2 regions of the Streptomyces sp. NPDC006393 genome follow, and region 1 is predicted to be linked to the other one. Evidence: riboswitches for the same ligand, from Rfam matches in the RefSeq annotation. Region 1 holds a riboswitch; the other holds the start of a gene.
The links. A riboswitch is a leader RNA that binds a small molecule or an ion and turns the genes downstream of it on or off. The one in region 1 is predicted to bind S-adenosylmethionine.

Region 1 (11,335 bases):
GTCAGCGAGTCCTCGGCCGAGCCGGAGAAGGAGGCCCCGCCGCCGCCGTGGTTGTGGATGTCGACGAAGCCGGGCACCAGCCAGTGTCCGGTGACGTCGAGGGTCTCGGCGTCCGCGGGGGCCCTGTCGGCGATCCGCGTGCCGTCGACGATCACACGGCCGCCGTCCGCGATCCCGGTGGGCAGTACCACCCGGGCTCCGGTGAGAACCTTGCTAGGGGCCATCAGCTGGCTACCTCCGCGAAGTCGTAGAAGCGTTGAGGAGATCCCAGGCGAGGAGCCCCGCGCCCAGGCATCCGGCGGTGTCCCCCAGGGCCGCGGGGACGATCGACGGCGGTTTCTGGAAGGTGACCCGCCGCCGGACGGCCTTCCGCAGCGGTGCGAACAGGGTCTCCCCCGCCTCGGCGAGCCCGCCGCCGATGATCAGCGTGCCCGGGTCCAGCAGGGTGAGCGCGGTGACCAGCCCGTCGGCGAGCGCGTCCACCGCCTCCTGCCAGACCGCCTGGGCGCCCGCGTCCCCGGACTGGACGGCCTTGGCGCAGTCCGCCGCGTCCGCGTCCGGGTCCCCGCACGCCTCGGCCCATGCCTGGCTGACCGCCGAGGCGGACGCGAACCGCTCCAGGCAGCCGCGCTGACCGCACGGGCACGGGGTGCCCCCGGGCCGTACGACGATGTGGCCGATCTCGCCGGCGAAGCCGTGCGCGCCCGCCTCCACCCGGCCGTCGATGCCGATGGCGCCCGCGATGCCGGTGCCCAGGGGCACGAAGAAGAACCGGTCGGCGCCCTTGCCCGCGCCGATCCGGCCCTCGGCGAGCCCGCCGGTGCGCACGTCGTGGCCGAGCGCGACCGGGGTGCCGAGCCGCTCGGCGAGCAGGTCGCGCAGCGGTACGTCGCGCCAGCCGAGGTTGGCGGCGAAGGCGGCGATGCCGCGTTCCTCGTCGACGATGCCGGGCACGGCGACGCCGGCGGCGGCCGCGGGCTCGCCGAAGCGCTCGGCGCCGTACGCGCGCAGCTCGGCGGCGAAGCCGAGGATGCCCTCGACGACGGCGTCGGGCCCGCGTTCCCGGCCGGTCGGGCGGCGTGCCTGGTGGAGGAGGCCGCCGTCCGCGCCGATCAGCGCGGCCTTCATCCCGGTGCCGCCCACATCGAGAGCGATGACGTGTCTCACAGGGGACAGTGTGGCCCGTCGACCCGCAAGAGGTCTAGTCCACTCACGTGGTGTAGACCTATCGTGTCCGCATGGTGAACACGACAAGGGTTGGGGCTGAACACAGCAGTGCAGCGGCGTAGGACAGGAATGATCGCGGTGGTGTCCGCGCTGGGCATGACGACCGTCCTCGGCGGCTGCGGGAGCACCGGCTCCTCCGACGTGACCCTCAAGCTGGTCGCGGCCGACTACGGCGACTCACCGGCCAACACCTCACAGAAGTACTGGGAGCGGCTGGCCAGGGACTACGAGTCCCGGCACCCCGGCGTGAAGGTCCAGGTCAGCGTGTACTCCTGGACCGACGTCGACCGCAAGGTCAAGGAGATGGTCGACGCCGGCGACCCGCCGGACCTGGCGCAGATCGGCGCCTACGCCGACTACGCCGACCAGGGGCTGCTCTACAAGGCCGACGACCTGCTCTCCATACCCGTCCAGGCCGACTTCCTCGGCCAGCTCTCCGAGGCCGGACAGGTGCGGCACGTGCAGTACGGCATCCCGTTCGCGGCCTCCACCCGGGTGCTCTTCTACAACAAGACCCTCTTCGACCAGGCCCACCTCACGCCGCCCCAGAACTGGGACCAGCTCGCCGCCGACGCCGAGGCGCTGAAGGCCAGGGGCGTGGAGTACCCCTACGCGCTGCCGCTCGGCCCCGAGGAGGCGCAGGCGGAGACCATGCAGTGGCTGCTGAGCGGCGGCTCCGGCTACACCGACGACATCGGCACCTACACCCTCAACTCGCCGCAGAACACCGAGACCTTCACCTGGCTCAAGGACGAGCTGGTCGGCAAGGGCCTGACCGGCCCCGTCGCCCCCGGCAAGCTCAACCGCGCCGACGCCTTCGCCGCCTTCGCCAAGGGCGACGTCGGCATGCTCAACGGCCACCCCACGCTGATGCAGCAGGCCGCCAAGAAGGGCGTGAAATTCGGCATGGTGCCGATGCCCGGCCGCAGCGGCACGCCCAAGTCCACCATGGGCGTCACCGACTGGATGATGGCCTTCAAGAAGAACGGCCACAAGGACCAGGTCGGCGACTTCCTCGACTTCGTCTACAGCGAGAAGAACGTCCTCGACTTCTCCCGCGAGTACGACCTGCTGCCCGTCACCACCTCCGCCTCCGACGCGATGGCCGCCGCCCAGCAGGACAAGGACCTCTGGCCGTTCCTGGAGGAGCTGCCGGTCGCCCAGCTCTACCCGGTCGGCAAGACGTCCTGGGCCGGGATCAGCGCGGACATCAAGAAGCAGATCGGCCAGACGGTGAGCCCCGGAGGCGACCCCACCGCGGTCCTGAACCGGCTCCAGGAGAAGGCGTCGGAGGCGGAGAGCGCGGAGAGCGCGAAGAGCGCGGGCTAGCGCGACCGCCGGGGCGGGCGTCGTTGTCGGTGCCGCGGGCTACGGTGCACGTATGGACGACGTGGGCGACGTGGACGACGAGCGGGAGGGGCGGGCGGGGAGCCTGGACCGCAGGGAAGGGGACATCCTCGCCCTGGAGCGCCGCGGCTTCCCCGGCCCCGGCGCGAAGGAGCGCGCCATACGCGAGGAGCTGGGCCTGTCACCCGTTCGCTACTACCAGCTCCTCAACGCCCTCCTCGACGACACCCGCGCCCTGGCGCACGACCCGGTGACGGTGAACCGGCTGCGCCGGGTGCGGGAGGCGCGCCGGTCCGAACGCTGAGGAGTGGCCGCGGCCCGCGGTGGATAGGTTCGGCACATGGGCAGCCAGGACAGTCACGAGACGAACCCGACCAACGCCGGCCCCTCCCTGCCGACGCCCGCCACACGGGCCGGAAGGGACGGACTAGCCGCGCTGCTGGCGCACCCGGAGAAGGCGGTGATCGCCCTCGACTTCGACGGCACGCTCGCCCCCATCGTGGCCGACCCGGACCAGGCCCGCGCGCACCCGCAGGCGGTGCCCGCGCTCGCCGCGCTCGCGCCTAAGGTGGCCGCCGTCGCGGTGGTCACCGGCCGCCCGGCCGGCGTCGCGGTCCGCCACGGCGGCTTCGCGGGCGTACCCGGCCTGGAGCACCTCGTCGTCCTCGGCCACTACGGCGCCGAACGCTGGGAGGCCGTCACGGGCACGCTCACCGCACCGGCCCCGCATCCCGGCGTGGCCGCCGTCCGCGCCGAGCTGCCGGGCTTCCTCGACCGGATCGGCGCCTGGCGCGGCACCTGGATCGAGGAGAAGGGCCGCTCCCTCGCGGTCCACACCCGCCGCGCGGACGACCCCCAGGCCGCGTACGAACTGCTCCGCGAGCCCCTGACCGAGCTGGCCGCCCGACACGGCCTGATCGTCGAACCGGGCCGCATGGTCCTCGAGCTGCGCCCGCCGGGCATGGACAAGGGCGTGGCACTGTCGGACTACGTCCGCGGCCTGGGCGCCACCTCGGTCCTCTACGCCGGCGACGACCTCGGCGACCTCCCCGCCTTCGCCGCGATCGAGAAGCTCCGCTCCAACGGAGTGCCCGGCGTCCTGGTGTGCAGCGGCAGCACAGAGGTCACAGAACTCTCGGCCCGAGCAGACCTGGTGGTGGAGGGCCCGGCAGGAGTGGTGGCCCTACTGAGGACGCTGGCCGATCACACGTAGCCTGCGGGCGGTCGTGCCGCAGGGCGGCACGGGTGGGCGCTGGGGGTGCCCCCTCTGGGGGAGGCCCCCCAAGCGGGGCATGCGGCCCCCCAGCACCCCCACCTACCCCAGCTGATCCAACTCCCGCAGCTGATCCAGAAACCACTGAGCGGGCGGCAACGCGGTTGCCGCCGCGGCAAGCCGCTTCGTCCGCTCCGCCCGCTCCGCCCCCGCCATGCCCAACGCCTCGTGCAGCGCCCCCGCCGTCCCCACCACGTCGAACGGATTCACCGCCACCGCGTCCTCCCCCAGCTCCTCGTACGCCCCCGCCTCCCGCGACAGCACCAGCGCACACCCGGAGTCGGAGACGACCGGCACCTCCTTGGCGACCAGGTTCATCCCGTCCCGGATCGGGTTGACCAGCGCCACGTCCGCGATCCGGTACGCCGCCAGCGACCGGGCGAAGTCGTCCTCGACGTGCAGCACGACCGGCCGCCACCCGGCGGTCCCGAACCGCCCGTTGATCTCGTCCGCGAGCCGCCGCACCTCCGCCGTGTAGTGCCGGTACACGGCGAGGTCCTGCCGCGAGGGGTAGGCGAACGCGAGATGCACCACCCGTTCGCGCCACTCGGGGTGGTCCTCCAGCAGCTGCCGGTACGCCAGCAGGCCCCGCACGATGTTCTTCGACAGCTCCGTACGGTCCACCCGGACGATCGTCCGGCGCGGGCCGCCGTCCGGGGCCGCGCCGATCTCCTCGCGCAGGGCCGCCATCCACTCGAAGACGTCCGCCCGGTGCGAGCGCTCCCGCAGGAACTCGGCGTCCGCGCCCAGCCCGTGCACCCCGACCCGGGTGCCCCCGAGCCCGCCCACGAGCGCCTCGCAGCACCCGGTGAACGCGTCCGCCCACCGCCGGGTGAGGAAGCCCAGCCGGTCGGCGCCCAGCATGCCGCGCAGCACCTGCCCGGCGACGTCGTCGGGCAGCATCCGGAAGTAGTCCACCGGCGCCCACGGCGTGTGCGAGAAGTGCCCGATGCGCACATCCGGCCGGAAGTCGCGCAGCATCCCCGGCACCAGGGCCAGGTGGTAGTCCTGCACCACCACGGCAGCGCCCTCGGCCGCCTCCTCCGCCAGCGCCTCCGCGAAGGCCCGGTTGTAGGCCTCGTAGGACGCCCACCGGCGCCGGAACTCCCGGTCGAAGACGGGCTCCAGCGGGGTCTGGTACAGCATGTGGTGGACGAACCACAGCACCGAGTTGGCGATGCCGTTGTACGCGTCGGAGAACACCTTCGGGTCGATGTCCAGCATCCGCACCCGCTGCCCGCCGGTCGCCTCCGGCGGCAGCCGGCGTTCGCCCTCGTAGCGGCGTACGGCCTCCCGGTCGGCGTCGCTCAGCGCGGCGCACACCCACACCGCGCCCGCGTCCGGCCCGATCGCGGACAGCCCGGAGACCAGCCCTCCGCCTCCGCGCCGGGCATGGAGCGAGCCGTCCTCGCGGATCCCGTACGAGACCGGCCCGCGATTGGACGCGACCAGCACCTCGGCACCGTGCGTTGCAGCCATGGTCTGGAACCTAGCCCGGGCCCGAAACGCTCAAACGTACGGTTCCGCTTCGTAGCCGGCCGTACCAGGGCGCGAGCGGGTTTCACGCCACCTTCCGGGTGGCGTACTCCGCGATCTCGTTCATCGGCGGGCGCTCCTCGGTGTCCACCGAGTACGTGCGCGGCTCGAAGCCGTCCTCGCCGCGCTCGAACTGGGTGAGGGCGGGGCGGATCAGATGGCCGCGGGCCAGGCGCAGCTGGGCGGTGCGGTAGATCGCGGCGGCCATCCGGCCGAGCGCCTGCCCGTCCTGGTGCCGGTGCCGGCGCACCCCCACGTCGACCTGCGCGAGCGCGTCCAGGCCCACCAGGTGCAGCGCGTCGACCAGCATGCCCAGCTCGACGCCGTAGCCGACGGGGAACGGCAGCTGTTCCAGCAGGGAGCGGCGGGCGGCGTACTCGCCGCCGAGCGGCTGCACGAAGCCGGCCAGCTGCGGCCAGTGCATGTTGAGCAGCGGGCGGGCCATCAGCTCGGTGACCCGGCCGCCCTGCCCGGCCGCCGCGCCGCCGGCGCCCGGCACCGTCAGCGGACGGTCGTACATCGCCTTGACCAGGTGCACGTCCGGGTCGGTGAGCAGCGGGCCCACGATCCCGGTGACGAAGTCGGAGGAGAACTCCCTCAGGTCGGCGTCGACGAAGCAGATGACGTCCCCGCGGGTGACCAGCAGGGAGCGCCACAGCACCTCGCCCTTGCCGGGGACCGCCGGGATGCGGGGGAGGATCACGTCGCGGTGCACGACCCGGGCGCCCGCGGCGTCGGCCCGCTCGGCGGTGCGGTCGGTGGAGCCGGAGTCGACGACGACGACCTCGTCGACGAGCGGGGCCCGCACCACCAGGTCCCGGCGGATCGCGGCGACGATGTCGCCGACCGTCTCCTCCTCGTTCAGCGCGGGCAGCACCACACTGATGGAGGAACCGGTCGCGCGTTTGGCGGCCAGGAGCGTGTGGAGCGGGCGATCGGTCACGGACCAGGAGCGTGTCCTCAGCCAGCGCTCGACTTCTTCCAGCACGATCGACGGCTCCTCACTCCTGCTCGGCTCGTTCGCCAGGACCGGCGGTGCCCGGATCGCGGCGTGGATCACATCTTCGTGTGATCCGTCTCGCGGTTCGGACGACCCCCTCTCACTGTCCTGGCCGTCGGTTACAGTCTTGAACAACGCGGATGACCATCGCATGCCGGGGGTCATCACCCGCGACTCACAACCGAATACCGCTCATCCAGAGGGGCAGAGGGACACGGCCCGATGAAGCCCCGGCAACCCCCCTGAGCCGAACTCGTCTCCGCGAGGCGCCAGGCCAGGGAAGGTGCCAATTCCGTCTCACGGCGAGATGCGTCGTGAGGAAGATGAGGAGAAAGGGCCTCGCCTCACATGGCTGTGCAGACAGTTGCAAGCAGCACCTCCGGTTCCACCGTCGACCTCGGCCCCGCCGCGGCCCTGAGCTGTCGCGAGTGCGGTCACCGCGTCCCCCTCGGCCCGGTCTTCGCCTGCGAGGAGTGTTTCGGCCCGCTGGAGATCGCCTACGACTTCTCGGCCTACGACACCGAGGAGCTGCGCAAGAAGATCGAGGCGGGCCCCGCGAACATCTGGCGCTACGCCCCGCTGCTGCCCGTCCCCGCGGACGTGGCCGACAAGCCGAACATCAACCCCGGCTGGACCAAGCTCGTCAAGGCCGACAACCTGGCCCGTGAACTCGGCGTCACCGGCGGTCTGTACGTGAAGGACGACTCCGGCAACCCGACGCACTCCTTCAAGGACCGCGTGGTCGCCCAGGCACTGGAGGCCGCCCGCGCCTTCGGCTTCACGACGCTGTCCTGCTCCTCCACCGGCAATCTCGCCGGCGCCGTCGGCGCCGCCGCCGCCCGCGCCGGCTTCCGCTCCTGCGTCTTCATCCCGCACGACCTGGAGCAGGGCAAGATCGTCATGGCCGCGATCTACGGCGGGGACCTCGTCGGCATCGAGGGCAACTACGACGACGTGAACCGCTTCTGCTCCGAGCTGATCGGCGACCCGGCCGGCGAGGGCTGGGGCTTCGTCAACGTCAACCTGCGGCCGTACTACGCCGAGGGCTCCAAGACGCTGGCGTACGAGATCTGCGAGCAGCTCGGCTGGCGGCTCCCGGACCAGATCGTCGTCCCCATCGCCTCCGGCTCCCAGCTCACCAAGGTCGACAAGGGCCTCCAGGAGCTGATCAAGCTGGGTCTGGTCGAGGACAGGCCGTACAAGATCTTCGGCGCCCAGGCCGAGGGCTGCTCGCCGGTGTCCACGGCCTTCAAGGCCGGGCACGACGTCGTGCGCCCGCAGAAGCCGAACACCATCGCCAAGTCGCTGGCCATCGGCAACCCGGCCGACGGGCCGTATGTGCTGGACATCGCGCGCCGCACGGGTGGTGCGGTGGAGGATGTGACGGACGAGCAGGTCGTCGACGCGATCAAGCTGCTCGCCCGCACCGAGGGCATCTTCGCGGAGACGGCCGGCGGCGTGACGGTCGGCGTGACGCGGAAGCTCATCGACAGCGGCGTACTCGACCCGACGAAGACCACCGTCGTCCTCAACACCGGCGACGGCCTGAAGACCCTGGACGCGGTCGCGGGCACCGGCCTGACCGCGACCATCCGCCCGACCCTGGACTCCTTCCGAGAGGCTGGCCTCGTATGAGCGTGACCGTTCGCATCCCCACCATCCTGCGCACCTACACCGGCGGACAGGCCGAGGTGAGCGCCGAGGGCGCGACCCTCGCCGAGGTCATCTCCGACCTGGAGAAGAACCACACGGGCATCGCCGCGCGCGTCCTGGACGACCAGGGCAAGCTGCGCCGCTTCGTCAACGTCTACGTCAACGACGACGACGTCCGCTTCGAGCAGGGTCTTCAGACCGCCACCCCGAACGGCGCGGGCGTGTCGATCATCCCCGCGGTCGCCGGCGGCTGACCATTACCCTGGGTAACTCGGTTACCGGCTGTTCACGGAACGGCCCCTTCCGTAAGAGAAGCGGAGGGGGCCGTTCTGCGTGATTGAGCGCGGTACAGTTGGGGAACGCGCCCCTGATCCATGGATCGGGAAGCCCTGGATTCCTGCCGCACGCCGATAAGAAGTAGCCAAAGTGTGCGGGTTTTTCGCGGCATTTGTCTTGTTTGTGGGGCCCGACTTGCCCTGAATCAAGATGAATTCTCGTCATATTCCGGACCCGGTCCGTCCAGAATTCTCGTCCGATTGACCTGTTGCAGACGGCAGTTGGACAGATACATTCAGCCGCGGTCGACGCGTTCCGGCGCACGCCCCCGTCCACGGGGGGTGAGGTCTGACCCGGGTCCGCGAAGTGTGGATCTGTGCAAGGGCCAGTAATAGGGGAGTTAGGCATGGCTCAGGGCACCGTCAAGTGGTTCAACGCGGAGAAGGGGTACGGCTTCATCGCGGTCGACGGTGGTGCGGACGTCTTCGTCCACTACAGCGCGATCCAGATGGACGGCTACCGCACGCTGGAAGAGGGCCAGCGGGTCGAGTTCGAGATCTCGCAGGGCCAGAAGGGCCCGCAGGCGGACATGGTCCGCGTCACGGCCTGATTCGCGCGACCACCGCAAGCGATCAGCTTTCGAAGGGCCCGCACCTCCACCCGGGGTGCGGGCCCTTCGGTGTGTCGCCGCACGCGCGCGCCGCCGGCCCGGCCGTCACCCCGAGGGGCTCGCTTCGCGAGCGCGCCTTGCACTCGGGTGGGTCGAGTGCTAATCATTGGCGTTAGCACTCTGAAGGTGAGAGTGACAGCGAAGGACCGGGTCGGTGAGGCCCGCGGGCCGGGTGGGGCAAGGAACCACGAGGCCGGCGAGCCGTCCGTCGCGGGCGCGGGCGCGGTCCGAAGGAATCACCCCCAGTCCTGGAGGGACCACTTCACATGGCCAAGATCATCGCGTTCGACGAGGAGGCGCGGCGCGGCCTCGAGCGCGGCATGAACCAGCTCGCGGACGCCGTCAAGGTGACCCTCGGCCCCAAGGGCCGCAACGTCGTCCTCGAGAAGAAGTGGGGCGCCCCCACGATCACCAACGACGGTGTCTCCATCGCCAAGGAGATCGAGCTCGAGGACCCGTACGAGAAGATCGGCGCCGAGCTGGTCAAGGAAGTCGCCAAGAAGACGGACGACGTCGCCGGTGACGGTACGACCACCGCGACCGTCCTCGCCCAGGCCCTGGTCAAGGAGGGCCTGCGCAACGTCGCCGCCGGCGCCAACCCGATGGCCCTGAAGCGTGGCATCGAGAAGGCCGTCGAGGCCGTCTCCGCCGCCCTGCTCGACCAGGCCAAGGAGGTCGAGACCAAGGAGCAGATCGCCTCCACCGCCTCCATCTCCGCCGCCGACACCCAGATCGGCGAGCTGATCGCCGAGGCCATGGACAAGGTCGGCAAGGAAGGCGTCATCACCGTCGAGGAGTCGCAGACCTTCGGTCTGGAGCTCGAGCTCACCGAGGGCATGCGCTTCGACAAGGGCTACATCTCCGCCTACTTCGCCACCGACATGGAGCGCATGGAGGCGTCGCTCGAGGACCCGTACATCCTCATCGCGAACTCCAAGATCGGCTCCGTCAAGGACCTGCTCCCGCTGCTGGAGAAGGTCATGCAGTCGGGCAAGCCGCTGCTGATCATCGCCGAGGACGTCGAGGGCGAGGCCCTGTCGACCCTGGTCGTCAACAAGATCCGCGGCACCTTCAAGTCCGTCGCGGTCAAGGCCCCGGGCTTCGGCGACCGCCGCAAGGCCATGCTCGGCGACATCGCCATCCTCACGGGCGGCGAGGTCATCTCCGAGGAGGTCGGCCTCAAGCTGGAGAACGCCACGCTCGACCTGCTGGGCAAGGCCCGCAAGGTCGTCATCACCAAGGACGAGACCACCATCGTCGACGGTGCCGGCTCTTCGGACCAGGTGAACGGCCGCGTGAACCAGATCCGCGCCGAGATCGAGAACAGCGACTCCGACTACGACCGCGAGAAGCTCCAGGAGCGCCTGGCGAAGCTCGCCGGCGGTGTCGCGGTCATCAAGGCCGGTGCCGCCACCGAGGTCGAGCTCAAGGAGCGCAAGCACCGCATCGAGGACGCCGTCCGCAACGCCAAGGCGGCCGTCGAGGAGGGCATCGTCGCCGGTGGTGGCGTGGCCCTGCTGCAGACCACCAACGTCTTCGAGAAGCTGGAGCTCGAGGGTGACGAGGCGACCGGCGCCCAGGCCGTGAAGCTCGCGCTGGAGGCCCCGCTGAAGCAGATCGCCGTCAACGCCGGCCTCGAGGGCGGCGTCGTGGTGGAGAAGGTGCGCAACCTGACCCCGGGTCACGGCCTGAACGCCGCGACCGGCGAGTACGTCGACCTGGTCAAGGAAGGCATCATCGACCCGGCGAAGGTGACCCGTTCCGCGCTGCAGAACGCCGCCTCCATCGCCGCGCTGTTCCTGACCACCGAGGCCGTCATCGCCGACAAGCCGGAGAAGGCCGCCGCGCCGGCCGGCGGCGGCATGCCGGGCGGTGACATGGACTTCTGATCGACCCGCTGAGGTTGATCGACCGTCCTTCACGGACCGAGGGCGGCACTCCCTGGAAACAGGGGGTGCCGCCCTCGGGCGTGTTCCGGGCCACATCGGCGGGGCGGCGGAAATGACGTAACGCATCTCACGGTTGACACCGCTGTACGCGTTCCATGCGCGTGCACATACCATGCGGTATCCATGCCGTCGTCGTGTCCCGCCAAGGAGCCCCCCATGACCGTCACCGCCTCCGGAACGGCCCCCGAGTCCGGTCCCGCCGACTCCGGGTCCGCCTCCCGCGCGGCCTCGATCCTGTCCCGTCCCGTCACGCTGAACGGCCTGACCGTCCCCAACCGGATCGTGATGGCGCCGATGACCCGCATGTTCTCCCCGGGCGGCGTTCCGGGTGAGGACGTGGTGTCGTACTACGCCCGCCGCGCCGCGGCCGGTGTGGGCCTGATCGTCACCGAGGGCACGTACGT
Region 2 (11,335 bases), on a different contig from region 1:
GGAACGCCTGGATGCCGCCCGGCCGGGGCGGGAAGTCGTTGGTCACGATGAGGGTCTTGTGCATCGCCGCCGACCCTATCCAATCCGCTCCCGGCGCCCCGGACGGCCGTACCTGCCGCCCCGGCTCACCCCAGCCGTGTGCGCAGATACTCCCGCCACTGCCCGGTGAACGCCTCCAGGCTCGTGCCCAGCACGGTCCTCAGGGCGTCCTCGACCGCGCCCGCGCGCCGCTCGTGTGCGCCGACGGCCCGGTAGAAGTCGTCCAGCTTCTCCTCGCCCCAGCGGTCGGCGATCATCCGGCAGGCCATCCAGCCGCCCTCGTAGGCCTGGGCGAGCCGGGTGGCGTCCCCGGCGAAGCCGAAGTCCCGGTCGGCGGGGAGCGCGGACGGCAGCTTCCCGGCGGTCACGGCGCGCTCGAGTTCCGGCGCGGCCTGGTCCGGGGTCCGTCCGGAGTTCCGGTAGCCGACCCAGTCGGCGTAGCCCTCGGAGAGCCACAGCGGGGTGGCCGGGTCGGTGTGGGCGCGGGTGGCGACGTGGGTGGTCTCGTGGGTGAGGACGACCTGCCGGCCGAGCGCGCCCAGCATGCCGTAGGCGTCGGGGTTGAGGATGATCCGGTCCGCCGGGGCCTGCCCGGTGCGGCCCGCCTCGCCGGTGGTGACGGCGGCGATCCCCCGGTAGTTGGAGGCGGGCGAGCCGAGCAGTCCGGCCATGCCGTCGAGGGACTCGGGGACGAGGACGACGACGCGGCGGCTCCAGTCCGTGCCCCAGGCGTCCGAGACGGCGGGCACCGCGCGGTCGGCCAGGTCGGCGTAGCCGCGCAGGGTGCCGTCGCTCTGCCCGACCCCGAGGACGATGCCGCTGTGCCCCCGGACCACCGACACCGGGCCCTGGTCCCACAGTTGCTGGGCGGACTTGCGCGCGGGCCGGTCGGAGACGACGTACCACGTGCCGTCGGCCGTGGTGGACAGGGTCAGGGTGCGGCCGGCGGTGACGGGCGCCCGGTCGTAGCCGGCCACGCGGTAGCGCAGTTCGGCGTCGGCCACGGCCCCCTCGCCGGTGCGGCGCAGCGCGGTGACGCGGTAGGACCAGGCCGCGAAGGGCACGGCCTTCAGGTTCGGGTACGGCGCCCGGTAGCCGGTGGCGGCGAAGGCGGCCGGATCGTGGTGCAGCACGGCCGCCGCGCGCCGGTCGAGCAGTCGCTGCACCTGGTCCCTGGCCGTGCCGGTGGCGGTCTGTCCGCCGCACGCCGTCAGCGAGGCGAGCAGCAGGCACACCGCCGCCATCGAGGATCTCGACACCCGCCTTCGACCAGCCACTTCCCGATCGTACGGCGCCGGAGCGCCGCCGTCAGACCCTCGTGAGCGAGGAGATCAGACCCTGGTGACCGAGGAGATCGGCATCATGCCGACCGGGTCGTAGCGCACGGGCGCCCCCGGGTAGGGCGCGTGGATGACCCTGCCGTGGCCGACGTACATCCCGACATGGCCGGCGTCCGACCGGTAGACGACGAGGTCGCCGGGGCGCGCCTGGGACAGCGGGATCTGCCGTCCGGCGTGGCGCTGCTCCTGCGAGGTGCGCGGCAGATGCACCCCGGCCTGCGCGTACGCCCACTGCATCAGGCCCGAACAGTCGAAGCCGGAGGGGCCGTTGGCGCCCCAGACGTAGGGGCGGCCGAGCGCGGAGCGGGCCGCGGCGACGGCGGCGGCCGCGCGGGCGGAGGCCGCCGGGCCGCCGTCGAGCCCGGAGAGACCGGGCACGCCGGGCAGGAGGTCGTCGCGGCCGGAGCGGGAGGCCCGGTCGTAGGCCTCACGCTCGGACGGGGACAGGGAGTTCAGCAGTGTCCGGGCCCGGGCCAGTTTCCGCTCGACGGCCCGTTTGTGGGTGACGACGGCCCTGCGCGCCTTCTCCAGTTCGGTGAGGGCGCTGGTGGCCTCGGCGCGCTCCTGGGCGAGTTCCCGCAGCGCCTGCCGCAGTTTCCGCAGCTCGCCGGCCTGGTGGGCGCCGATCCGGTCGAGCGTGCTCGCCTTGTCGAGGTAGTCGGCCGGGTCGTCGGAGAACAGCAGGGCGAGGGACGGGTCGAGACCGCCGGAGCGGTACTGGGCGCCGGCCAGGGAACCGAGCGATTCCCGGAGGGTGTTGACGCGCTGCTGCTGACGGGCGATGCGGTCCTGCGCGTCGCGGACCCGCCGGTGCAGCAGGCCGGCGCGCTCACCGGCCTTGTCGTAGGCCTCGGTCGCCTTCTCGGCCTCCTGGTAGAGGCGGTCGACCTCGGCGCGGGCGCCGCCGTGCGGCTCGGCGGAGGCCGGGCCGGCTGGCAGGGCGCCGAGGACGGCGGCCGCGGCGGACACCACGGTGAAGGCGGCGCGGGCGGTGCCGGCGCCCCGGACGAACCCGGACGGTGCAAGGCGGCGATGGGACCCCACGGGAAGCCGAACTCCCTCCACTGGCCAACACGGACAGCCTCCCCGGGTGCCGGGACGCGAGACGCGTCCCGGCGGTGGGGGAAACGGCGCCGACAGTAGCCCCGCGCGCACGCCCCGGCCGCGCGTCTCGACGGGCGCACAGCACGACGCCCCGCCTCCGACGCAGGTCAGGGGCGGGGCGTGGGGTCAGTCCGGGTTGATGCGATTCGCTCGTTCGGGCGGTACCGAGTGGAGCGCCGGGAGGCCGGGGAGGAGGCGGCTCAGACGCGGACGCCGAACTGGAAGGGCATGTTGCTGATCGCCTCGTAGCGCACCACCGTGCCGGTGCGCGGTGCGTGCAGCACCTGGCCGTTGCCCGCGTAGAGGCCGACGTGGTGCAGGTCGCCGTAGAAGAAGACCAGGTCGCCGACCTGGAGCTGGCTCTGCGAGTAGATGCGGGTGCCGATGTTGGCCTGCGCCTGGGAGGTGCGCGGTATGGAGACGCCGGCCTGGGCGTAGGCCCAGGAGGTCAGGCCCGAGCAGTCGAAGGAGGACGGGCCGGTGGCGCCGTAGACGTACGGGGAGCCGATCTTGCTCTGCGCGGCGGAGAAGGCGGCACCGGCCCGGCCGGAGGCGGGGGTGCTGCTGCCCATCGCGGCGCGCTCGCTGGCGCGGGTGGCGCGAGCCTGGTCGGCGGCGGCGAGTTCGGCCTTCTCCTTCGCCGTGAGGGAGTTGAGCAGCTTCTGCGCCTCGGCGAGCTTGGTCTTGACCTCGTCCTTCTTCTTGCCCAGCTCGGTGCGAGTGGCGGCGAGGTCCTTGAGCTTCTCGGTGGCCTCGGCGCGCTCCTGGGCGAGTTCGCGCTGCTTGTCCTGGATCTTCTTCAGCGCGTCGACCTGCTGACCGCTCAACTGGTCGAGCGTGGAGGCCTTGTCCAGGTAGTCGTCCGGGTCGGAGGAGAGGAAGAGCTGCACGGACGGGTCGATGCCGCCGGAGCGGTACTGGCCGGCCGCGAGCGAACCCAGGCTGTCGCGCAGCTTGTTGAGGTCCTGCTGGCCGCGGGCCACGTTGTCCTGGATGGTGGAGATCTCCTTCTGGAGCTTCTCCTGCTTCTCCTTGGCCCCGTTGTACTTCTCGGTGGCCTGCTCCGCCTCCTCGTAGAGCTTGTCGACCTTGGACTTGACCTCGTCCTTGCTCGGCTTCGCGCTCGGCGCCGCGTTGGCCGCCTGCGCGCTGATCGCGACGGCGGCGGCTGCTGCGGTGGTGAGCACGGTCACACGCGCACGGCTCGGCTGTTTGGGTCGACGGTGGGAGGCCACGAAAGCGAGCTCCTTCTTGTGAGTGATCACCCGCTTGGAGGTTCGAGCCCCGACCCTAGTGACCTCATCGTGATGAATTCAAATCCTCACAGCAAAAAATCCCGTCACAGCATGCATTCTTTGCACACAACTCACCGCGCGTGAGACACGGTTGACACTACGTTGCGTGACGGTTCCGTCAATTCGGGCGTTAAACCTCTACGTTGCGATTGATGCGTAGATTGCTTTATGTCCGTTTTGCTCACGCGGGAACGAAGGTGTCGCGCAAGAGCCGGCTCAGCCGCGCGTGAGGCGCTTCAGGAGCACCAGCGACGCCACCGGGCGCGCCCCCGCCCGGGCGACCCCGTCGGCCACCTCACGGTCGGTGGAAGCGACGATGACCGGCCGGCCGGGCGGCTCGGCACGCACCAGCTGGCGGATCAACTCGTCCGCGGTGACACCCGGTTTGGAGAACAGCACCCGCACGCCGCGCGGCGGCGCGAGCAGCACCGGCGCGGCCAGCTCGGCCCCGTCGAAGACACAGGTGACCTCGGCGCCCGTCTGCGCGGCGAGCTGCGAGAGCTGCCCGAGCAGCCTGAGCCGCTGCTTCTCCAGCGGCATCTGGGGATAGCCGGTCTTGGTGACGTTGTAGCCGTCCACGACCAGGTGCGCCTGCGGCAGCGCCAGCAACTGGTCGAGGATCGCGGGATCGTGCTCGGACAGGGCACGGGCGGCGATGTCCTTCGGTGTCATCCGTCCCGGTTCGACCGCGTCCACGGTCTCGGCGGGCCGTACGGACACGGGCGGCAGGGCCAGTTCGCGGCGCAGCCCCTGGGCCGCGTCCAGCACGGTGTCCAGCAGCAGCCGGACCCGCATGTCCTCGACGCTGCGTCCCTCGCGGGCCGCTCTGCGCGTGGCCTCCAGGGCGGCTTCCGCCTCGCCCAGGCGGGCCTTGAGCCGCCGGGTCTCGCTCTCGGCGGCCGACACCTGCGCCTGTCCCTCGGCGCGCAGCGCCTCCGTCTCGGCGCGCGCCTTGCGCAGGGCGGCCTCGCCGCGCTTGACGTCGCTGAGCGCGGCGCGCAGCTTGCGGTGCAGCGACTCGGTCTCCTTCTTGGCCGAGTCCAGTTCCGCGCGCAGCCGTTCGGTCTCGGTGCGCGTCTGCTCGCGGGCCGCGTCGAGCTGCCCGCGCAGCCGCTCCAGCTCGGCCCGGCTCTCCTCGTCGGCGCGCTCGGCGTGCGCCCGCTGCGCCTCCTCGCCGGCGGCGGTCACCAGCTTCACCCAGCCCGCCGGGCGCAGTACGTAGGCCGCGGCCGCCACGTCGAGCGGGTCCGCGGCCGGGGGCGGCGAGCCGGAGTCCAGGGCGCCGGACAGTTCCGGCTGGTCCTCTCTGAACTTCTCCCCGACGCGCTGCCGGAACAGCGTGTCGGTCTCCAGCGCCGCCGCCATGGCGTTGCCCGCGAACTTGGCTCTGCGGTTGGGGGCGAACCGGGCGTACTGCCGCAGCTGTGCGGGCAGCTCGGCGACCGTCAGGCGGCCGAAGGCGTCGGAAACGATCTGCACGACCCGGCGGCGCACCCCGTCGGGCAGCGGACGGTCGAGCACCTCAGCGGTGCCGTCGCCCGGCTCCCCGCCTTGTGTCTCCACCATCCGTCACCCCAATGCCTTGCGGGACCCCCCGGTGGGGGATCACCTGTGCGGGGCCCGCTCCGCTCAGGAGCCGGCGCCCGGCCTGTCCACGAGTTCCACCTTGTCCACGGCGTTGCACCAGCGGCAGCGCACCGACTCGATGGTCTCACTGACCACCTCGCGCTCCTCGACCGTGGGCTCTCCGGCCAGGTCCAGGTGGACGTACTCGACGACCTTCGACGAGCGCGTCACGTCGAAGCGGGTGAGGTTGCCGCAGAGGGTGCAGCGCCACCGTGTGGTGGCGGTCGGCAGGGGAACCGTCATCGCGACCTGTTCGCCTTCCTTCTAGTGTCCGTGACGCGCCAGCTTCCCTGGAGCGCCGGCTCGTAACCCTACGGCCTGGCGACCACTCGCCGCCCGGGTGTCCACGGCGGCGAGGCGGTCCGTGCTGATGCGTCCCGTTACGCCATGCTCTGTACACATGAGCGGGTACAGGAACGCGGTGGCCGCCCGGACGGTCAGGGCCCTCAGGGCGGTACGGACCATGCCGGCGCCGGTGACAAGTGCGCTGATCGTCCTGTGCTGCCTGGTCTTCGTGATCAGCCCGGCCTCGGGCCTCACTCCTTTCTACGGCAAAGGGGACGCGCTGCTGCTCGCCCAGCGGTCCTACTTCCAGCGCTGGGGGGTGATCCCCGCCGAGCTGTTCTCCGGGGCCCCACGGGCCGCCCTGACCCCCGCGACGGCCCTGTTCGTGCACGGCGGCTGGGTGCATCTGCTCGGCAACATGCTCTTCCTCCACGTCTTCGGGGCGATGACCGAGGAGCGGATGGGCCGCGCCCGGTTCACGCTGTTCTACCTGGGCTGCGGCTACCTGGCCCTGCTGGGCTACGCCGGCGCCCACGCCGGCTCCGGGCAGCCGCTGGTGGGGGCCTCGGGCGCGATCTCGGCGGTCCTGGGGGCGTTTCTGTATCTGTTCCCGCGGGCCCGGGTGACCAGTCTCTTCCCGTTCCTGTTCTTCCTGCCGCTGCGGCTGCCCGCCTGGGTGGTGCTGCCGTTCTGGGCGGCCCTGCAATGGCTGGCCGCGCGGCAGGCCGGCCAGGGCCCGGGGGTGGCCTACCTGGCCCACGTCATCGGCTTCGGCCTGGGCTTCGCCTACGCGTGGGCGAGGTACGGACGGCCTACTAGAGTGAAGGTCACCCCTGCTCCGGCCCCCGAGGGAGAGAACCAGCCGTGATCACCGCGATCGTCCTCATCAAGACCAGCGTGGACCGGATCCCCGAGATCGCCGAGCAGATCGCCTCGCTGGAGAGCGTGAGCGAGGTCTTCTCCGTCACGGGGACCTACGACCTGATCGCCATGGTCCGGGTGCGGCAGCACGAGGACCTCGCGGAGATCATCCCGGGGCGGATCAGCAAGATCCCCGGTGTCGAGGCCACCGACACGCACGTGGCGTTCCGTACCTACTCGCAGCACGACCTCGAGGCGGCGTTCGCCATCGGGCTGGACTCCTGACCCGACCGCCCGGAGGCCGGCTCACCGCAGAGGCCGGGTTCACACCGCGGGGACGCAGCGGCCGTCCTCCGTGCGGTACTGCCACTTCGCGCCGTCGCGCACCAGTTCCCGCACCGCCGTGACGAACCGCTCCACGTGCTCGTCCGGCGTGCCCGCTCCGAAGCTGACGCGAATGGCGTTGAGGGACTTCTCGCCGGGCGCGGCCTCGGGGGCGCCGCACTCGCCCTGGGTCTGCGGGTCGCTGCCCAGCAGGGTGCGCACCAGCGGGTGGGCGCAGAACAGCCCGTCGCGCACACCGATGCCGTACTCCGCGGAGAGCGCGGCGGCGAAGTGGGAGCTGTTCCAGCCCTCCACGACGAAGGAGATCACGCCGACGCGCGGGGCGTCGTCCCCGAACAGGGAGAGGACCTTCACCTCGGGGACGCCGGCGAGCCCGTCCCGCACCGTGCGGATCAGGTGCTGCTCACGGGCCACCAGGGTGTCGAAGCCGGTCTCGGTCAGCGCCTTGCAGGCCGAGGCGACGGCGTAGGCGCCGATGACGTTCGGGGAGCCGGCCTCGTGGCGGGCGGCGCTGTCGTGCCACTCCACGTCCACTCCCCCGTCGGTGCGCCGCGTGACCCGGCGGCTCGCGCCCCCGCCCGCGAGGTACGGCTCGGCCTCGCGCAGCCAGTCGGAGCGGCCCGCGAGCACCCCGGAGCCGAACGGGGCGTACAGCTTGTGGCCGGAGAAGGCGACCCAGTCGACGTCCAGGTCCGTGACCGACACCGGGTGGTGCGGAGCGAGCTGGGCGGCGTCCAGGACGATCCGGGCGCCGTGCGCGTGCGCGGCGGCGGCCAGCTCCCGTACGGGCCACAGCTCGCCGGTGACGTTGGAGGCGCCGGTGACGCAGACCAGGGCCGGGCCGTGCGGCTCACGGTCGGCCAGGGCCCGCTCCAGGGTGCTCACGGCCTGCTCCGGGGTGCGCGGGGCGTTGAGGTACGTCACCTGCGCGTCCCTCCAGGGCAGCAGGGAGGCGTGGTGCTCGGTCTCGAAGACGAACACCCGGCAGTCGGCCGGGATCGCACGGGCCAGCAGGTTGAGCGAGTCCGTCGTCGAACGGGTGAAGACCACCTGGTCCCCCGCGCGGCAGCCGAGGAACTCGGCGACCGTCGCCCGGGCGTTCTCGAACAGGTCGGTGGACAGCTGCGAGAGGTAGCCGGCGCCGCGGTGGACGCTGCCGTAGTACGGCGCGTACGCCGCCACGTCGTCCCAGACGCGCTGGAGCGCGGGGGCGCTGGCCGCGTAGTCGAGGGCCGCGTAGGTGACCTCACCACCCGTCACGAGCGGCACGGTGACGTCCCTGCCCAGAACGGGCAGCGGGGCACAGACGGACTGGTCGGCGGCAACGGTGGAGACAGACATGGGTGAACTCCCGTGAAAGCAGGCGGAATCACCACGCGAGCGCGCATGGCTCGAGCGTGGGTGAAGGTGAAAAGGGGATGCGGAGGCGGGGCTCTGCGGCCCTAGCGCATTCGCTTGCTCACGGAAGGCTCCCTCGTACGACCAGGACCCCTGGCCCCACGCTCTTCACAAGCGTGCGAGGGGTCCGCGCTTGCCGTAGACCTCGCTGCCTACGGCCTGGTCCTCACCCGGGGCACCCCGCCACGGACGGAGGGTTGCCGGACAGCCGGCCGGGGCCACATGGCTGTCACTCATGACCTGGACAGGAACGTACGCGAGGTGATCGTGGTCCCGCAACCCGTGTCCGGATCGCGGGACCACGACACCTTCCGTCATGTCATGTGTTGCTGGCCGCCACCCAGCGCTCCAGCGTGCGCCGGGCCGCGCCGGAGTCGACGGACTCCGCCGCCTTCTCCATGGCGGCCCGGATCTGCTCCACCAGTGTCCCGGAGCCCGGCTCCAGGGCCACCAGCGCGGCCGCCGAGTTCAGCAGGACGGCGTCCCGTACGGGGCCGTGCTCGCCGTCCAGCAGGCGCCGGGCGACCTCCGCGTTGAAGGAGGCGTCGGCGCCGCGCAGCGCCTCCACCGGCACCAGGTCGATGCCCACGTCCCGCGGGTCGAAGGCCTCCTCGGTGACCTTGCCGTCCCGGACCACCCACACCCGCGAGGTCGCGGTGGTGGTCAGCTCGTCGAGGCCGTCGTCGCCCCGGAAGACCAGGGAGGAGTTGCCGCGCTCGGCGAAGACGCCCGCCACGATCGGCGCCTCGTGCGCCACGGCGACACCGACCGCCTGTGCCCTCACCTTCGCCGGATTGGTCAGCGGACCGAGCAGGTTGAACACCGTGCGGATCCCCAACTGCCCGCGCGCGGCACCCACATGGCGCAGTGCCGGATGGAACTTCACCGCGAAGCAGAAGGTGATCCCGGCCTCCTCGGCGACCTCCACCACCCGCTTCGGGCTCAGGTCGAGGTTGACGCCCAGCTTCTCCAGCACGTCGGACGCCCCGGACGCGGAGGACGCGGCCCGGTTGCCGTGCTTGACGACCTTCGCGCCGGTGCCGGCCACGACGATCGACGACATGGTGGAGATGTTCACCGTCTTCGCGCCGTCGCCGCCGGTGCCGACGATGTCGACGGTGGCGCCCGGCACCTCGATCACGTTGGCGTGCTCGTACATCGTGCGGACGAGGCCGGTGATCTCCTCGACGGTGGCGCCCTTGGCGCGCAGCGCCACCGCGAACCCGGCGATCTGGGCGTCCGTCGCCTCGCCGGCCATGATCCGGTCCATGGCCCAGGCGGTGTCGTCGGCGGCCAGGTCCCGGCCCTCCAGCAGTCCGTTCAGCACCCGGGGCCAGGAACGGCCCGCCGCGGTGTCGCCTCCAGCGGGGGTCACAGCGCTCATATGCCGCTCCTGGGTGGGTTCGGTGTCCCGGACTACGGGACGCGGGTCTCGACGGGCTCCAGCCTATCCAGCCCGGGGACACGGCGAAGGGCCCCGTCCGGGGTTCGGACGGGGCCCTTCGACCGTGGCGTGGCGACGCTCGGAATCAGTGATCAGTGGTGGCCGTGGCCGCTCGTGATCTCCTTGTACTCCTCGACGGTCGGCTTGGGGATCTGGCTCTCCTCGCCGTAGAACGCGCCGCTGAGCTTGGCGCGCAGCTTCTGCGTGCCCGAGATCTTCCGCTCGACGCCGTTCTCGTCGACCGTCGGACCGAGCTCGACCGGCTCGTACTGGTGGTGAGCGGTGAGGGTGTACAGCTGCTCCTGGCTGAGCGGCTCGTGGACCTCGATGAACTCACCGTGCGGCAGGCGCTTGATGATGCCCGACTCGCGGCCGTGCAGCACCTTGTCCTTGTCCCGGCGCTGGAGGCCGAGGCAGATCCGCTTGGTGATGACGAACACGATGACCGGCACGACGAAGAACGAGATCCGGACGAACCAGGTGATCGCGTTGATCGACAGGTGGAAGTGGGTGGCCCACAGGTCGTTTCCACCGCCGACCAGCAGCACGAAGTACCAGGCGATCCACGCGGCGCCGAAGGCCGTGCGGGTCGGGGCGTTGCGCGGACGGTCCAGGATGTGGTGCTCGCGCTTGTCGCCGGTGACCCAGGACTCCAGGAACGGGTAGATCGCGATCGCCACCAGGACCAGCGGGAAGATCACCAGGGGGATGAACACGCCCAGCACGAGCGTGTGGCCCCAGAAGTTGATCTCCCAGCCCGGCATCGTGCGGATCAGGCCCTCGGAGAAGCCCATGTACCAGTCGGGCTGGGCTCCGGTGGACACCTGGTCCGGACGGTAGGGGCCGATGGCCCAGATCGGGTTGATCTGCGCGACCGCCGCGATGGCCGTGATGACACCGAAGACCAGGAAGAAGAAGCCTCCGGCCTTGGCCATATAGACCGGCAGCAGCGGCATGCCGACGACGTTGTTGTTGGTCTTGCCGGGACCCGCGAACTGCGTGTGCTTGTGGTAGAAGACCAGGATCAGGTGGCCGACCACCAGACCGAGCATGATGCCCGGCAGCAGCAGGATGTGGATCGAGTAGAACCGGGCCACGAAGTCGTGACCGGGGAACTCGCCGCCGAAGAGGAAGAACGACAGGTACGTGCCGATGATCGGCACGGACAGGATCGCGCCCTCCATGAAGCGGACACCGGTGCCGGAGAGCAGGTCGTCCGGGAGCGAGTAGCCGGTGAAGCCGGTGAACATGCCGAGGACGAACAGCAGGAAGCCGAACATCCAGTTGATCTCACGCGGCTTGCGGAACGCGCCGGTGAAGAACACGCGCATCATGTGCACGAACATGCCGGCGAGGAAGACCAGCGCGGCCCAGTGGTGGATCTGCCGGATGAGCAGACCACCGCGCACCTCGAAGGAGATGTGCAGGGTCGAGTTGAACGCCTCGCTCATCAGCTGTCCCTGGAGCGGGACGTAGCTGCCGTGGTACACCACCTCGTTCATCGAGGGGTGGAAGAACAGCGTCAGATACACACCCGTGAGGATGATGATCAGGAAGCTGTAGAGGCAGACCTCACCCAGCATGAACGACCAGTGGTC

Region 2: it holds a riboswitch for S-adenosylmethionine, as region 1 does, so the genes downstream of both, ABZ484_RS04715 (aminotransferase class V-fold PLP-dependent enzyme) here and thrC (threonine synthase) in region 1, are expected to answer to the same signal.

The regions. Positions count from the first base shown of each region.
Region 1 is NZ_JBEXZD010000001.1:34,219-45,553, forward strand. Features, by position in the region: gene nagA (N-acetylglucosamine-6-phosphate deacetylase) at 1-224, opposite strand, end outside; gene ABZ484_RS00170 (ROK family protein) at 232-1,167, opposite strand; gene ABZ484_RS00175 (extracellular solute-binding protein) at 1,297-2,556, shown strand; gene ABZ484_RS00180 (DUF3263 domain-containing protein) at 2,609-2,878, shown strand; gene otsB (trehalose-phosphatase) at 2,915-3,787, shown strand; gene ABZ484_RS00190 (trehalose-6-phosphate synthase) at 3,890-5,326, opposite strand; gene ABZ484_RS00195 (glucosyl-3-phosphoglycerate synthase) at 5,409-6,371, opposite strand; SAM riboswitch class I at 6,573-6,713, shown strand; gene thrC (threonine synthase) at 6,732-8,018, shown strand; gene ABZ484_RS00205 (MoaD/ThiS family protein) at 8,015-8,290, shown strand; gene ABZ484_RS00210 (cold-shock protein) at 8,719-8,922, shown strand; gene groL (chaperonin GroEL) at 9,249-10,871, shown strand; gene ABZ484_RS00220 (NADH:flavin oxidoreductase) at 11,088-11,335, shown strand, end outside.
Region 2 is NZ_JBEXZD010000006.1:39,063-50,397, reverse strand. Features, by position in the region: gene ABZ484_RS04755 (glycosyltransferase family 4 protein) at 1-64, opposite strand, end outside; gene ABZ484_RS04750 (hypothetical protein) at 126-1,283, opposite strand; gene ABZ484_RS04745 (NlpC/P60 family protein) at 1,371-2,423, opposite strand; gene ABZ484_RS04740 (NlpC/P60 family protein) at 2,684-3,718, opposite strand; gene ABZ484_RS04735 (NYN domain-containing protein) at 3,995-5,344, opposite strand; gene ABZ484_RS04730 (hypothetical protein) at 5,408-5,647, opposite strand; gene ABZ484_RS04725 (rhomboid family intramembrane serine protease) at 5,805-6,557, shown strand; gene ABZ484_RS04720 (Lrp/AsnC ligand binding domain-containing protein) at 6,554-6,835, shown strand; gene ABZ484_RS04715 (aminotransferase class V-fold PLP-dependent enzyme) at 6,875-8,236, opposite strand; SAM riboswitch class IV at 8,418-8,534, opposite strand; gene trpD (anthranilate phosphoribosyltransferase) at 8,613-9,677, opposite strand; gene ABZ484_RS04705 (ubiquinol-cytochrome c reductase cytochrome b subunit) at 9,830-11,335, opposite strand, start outside.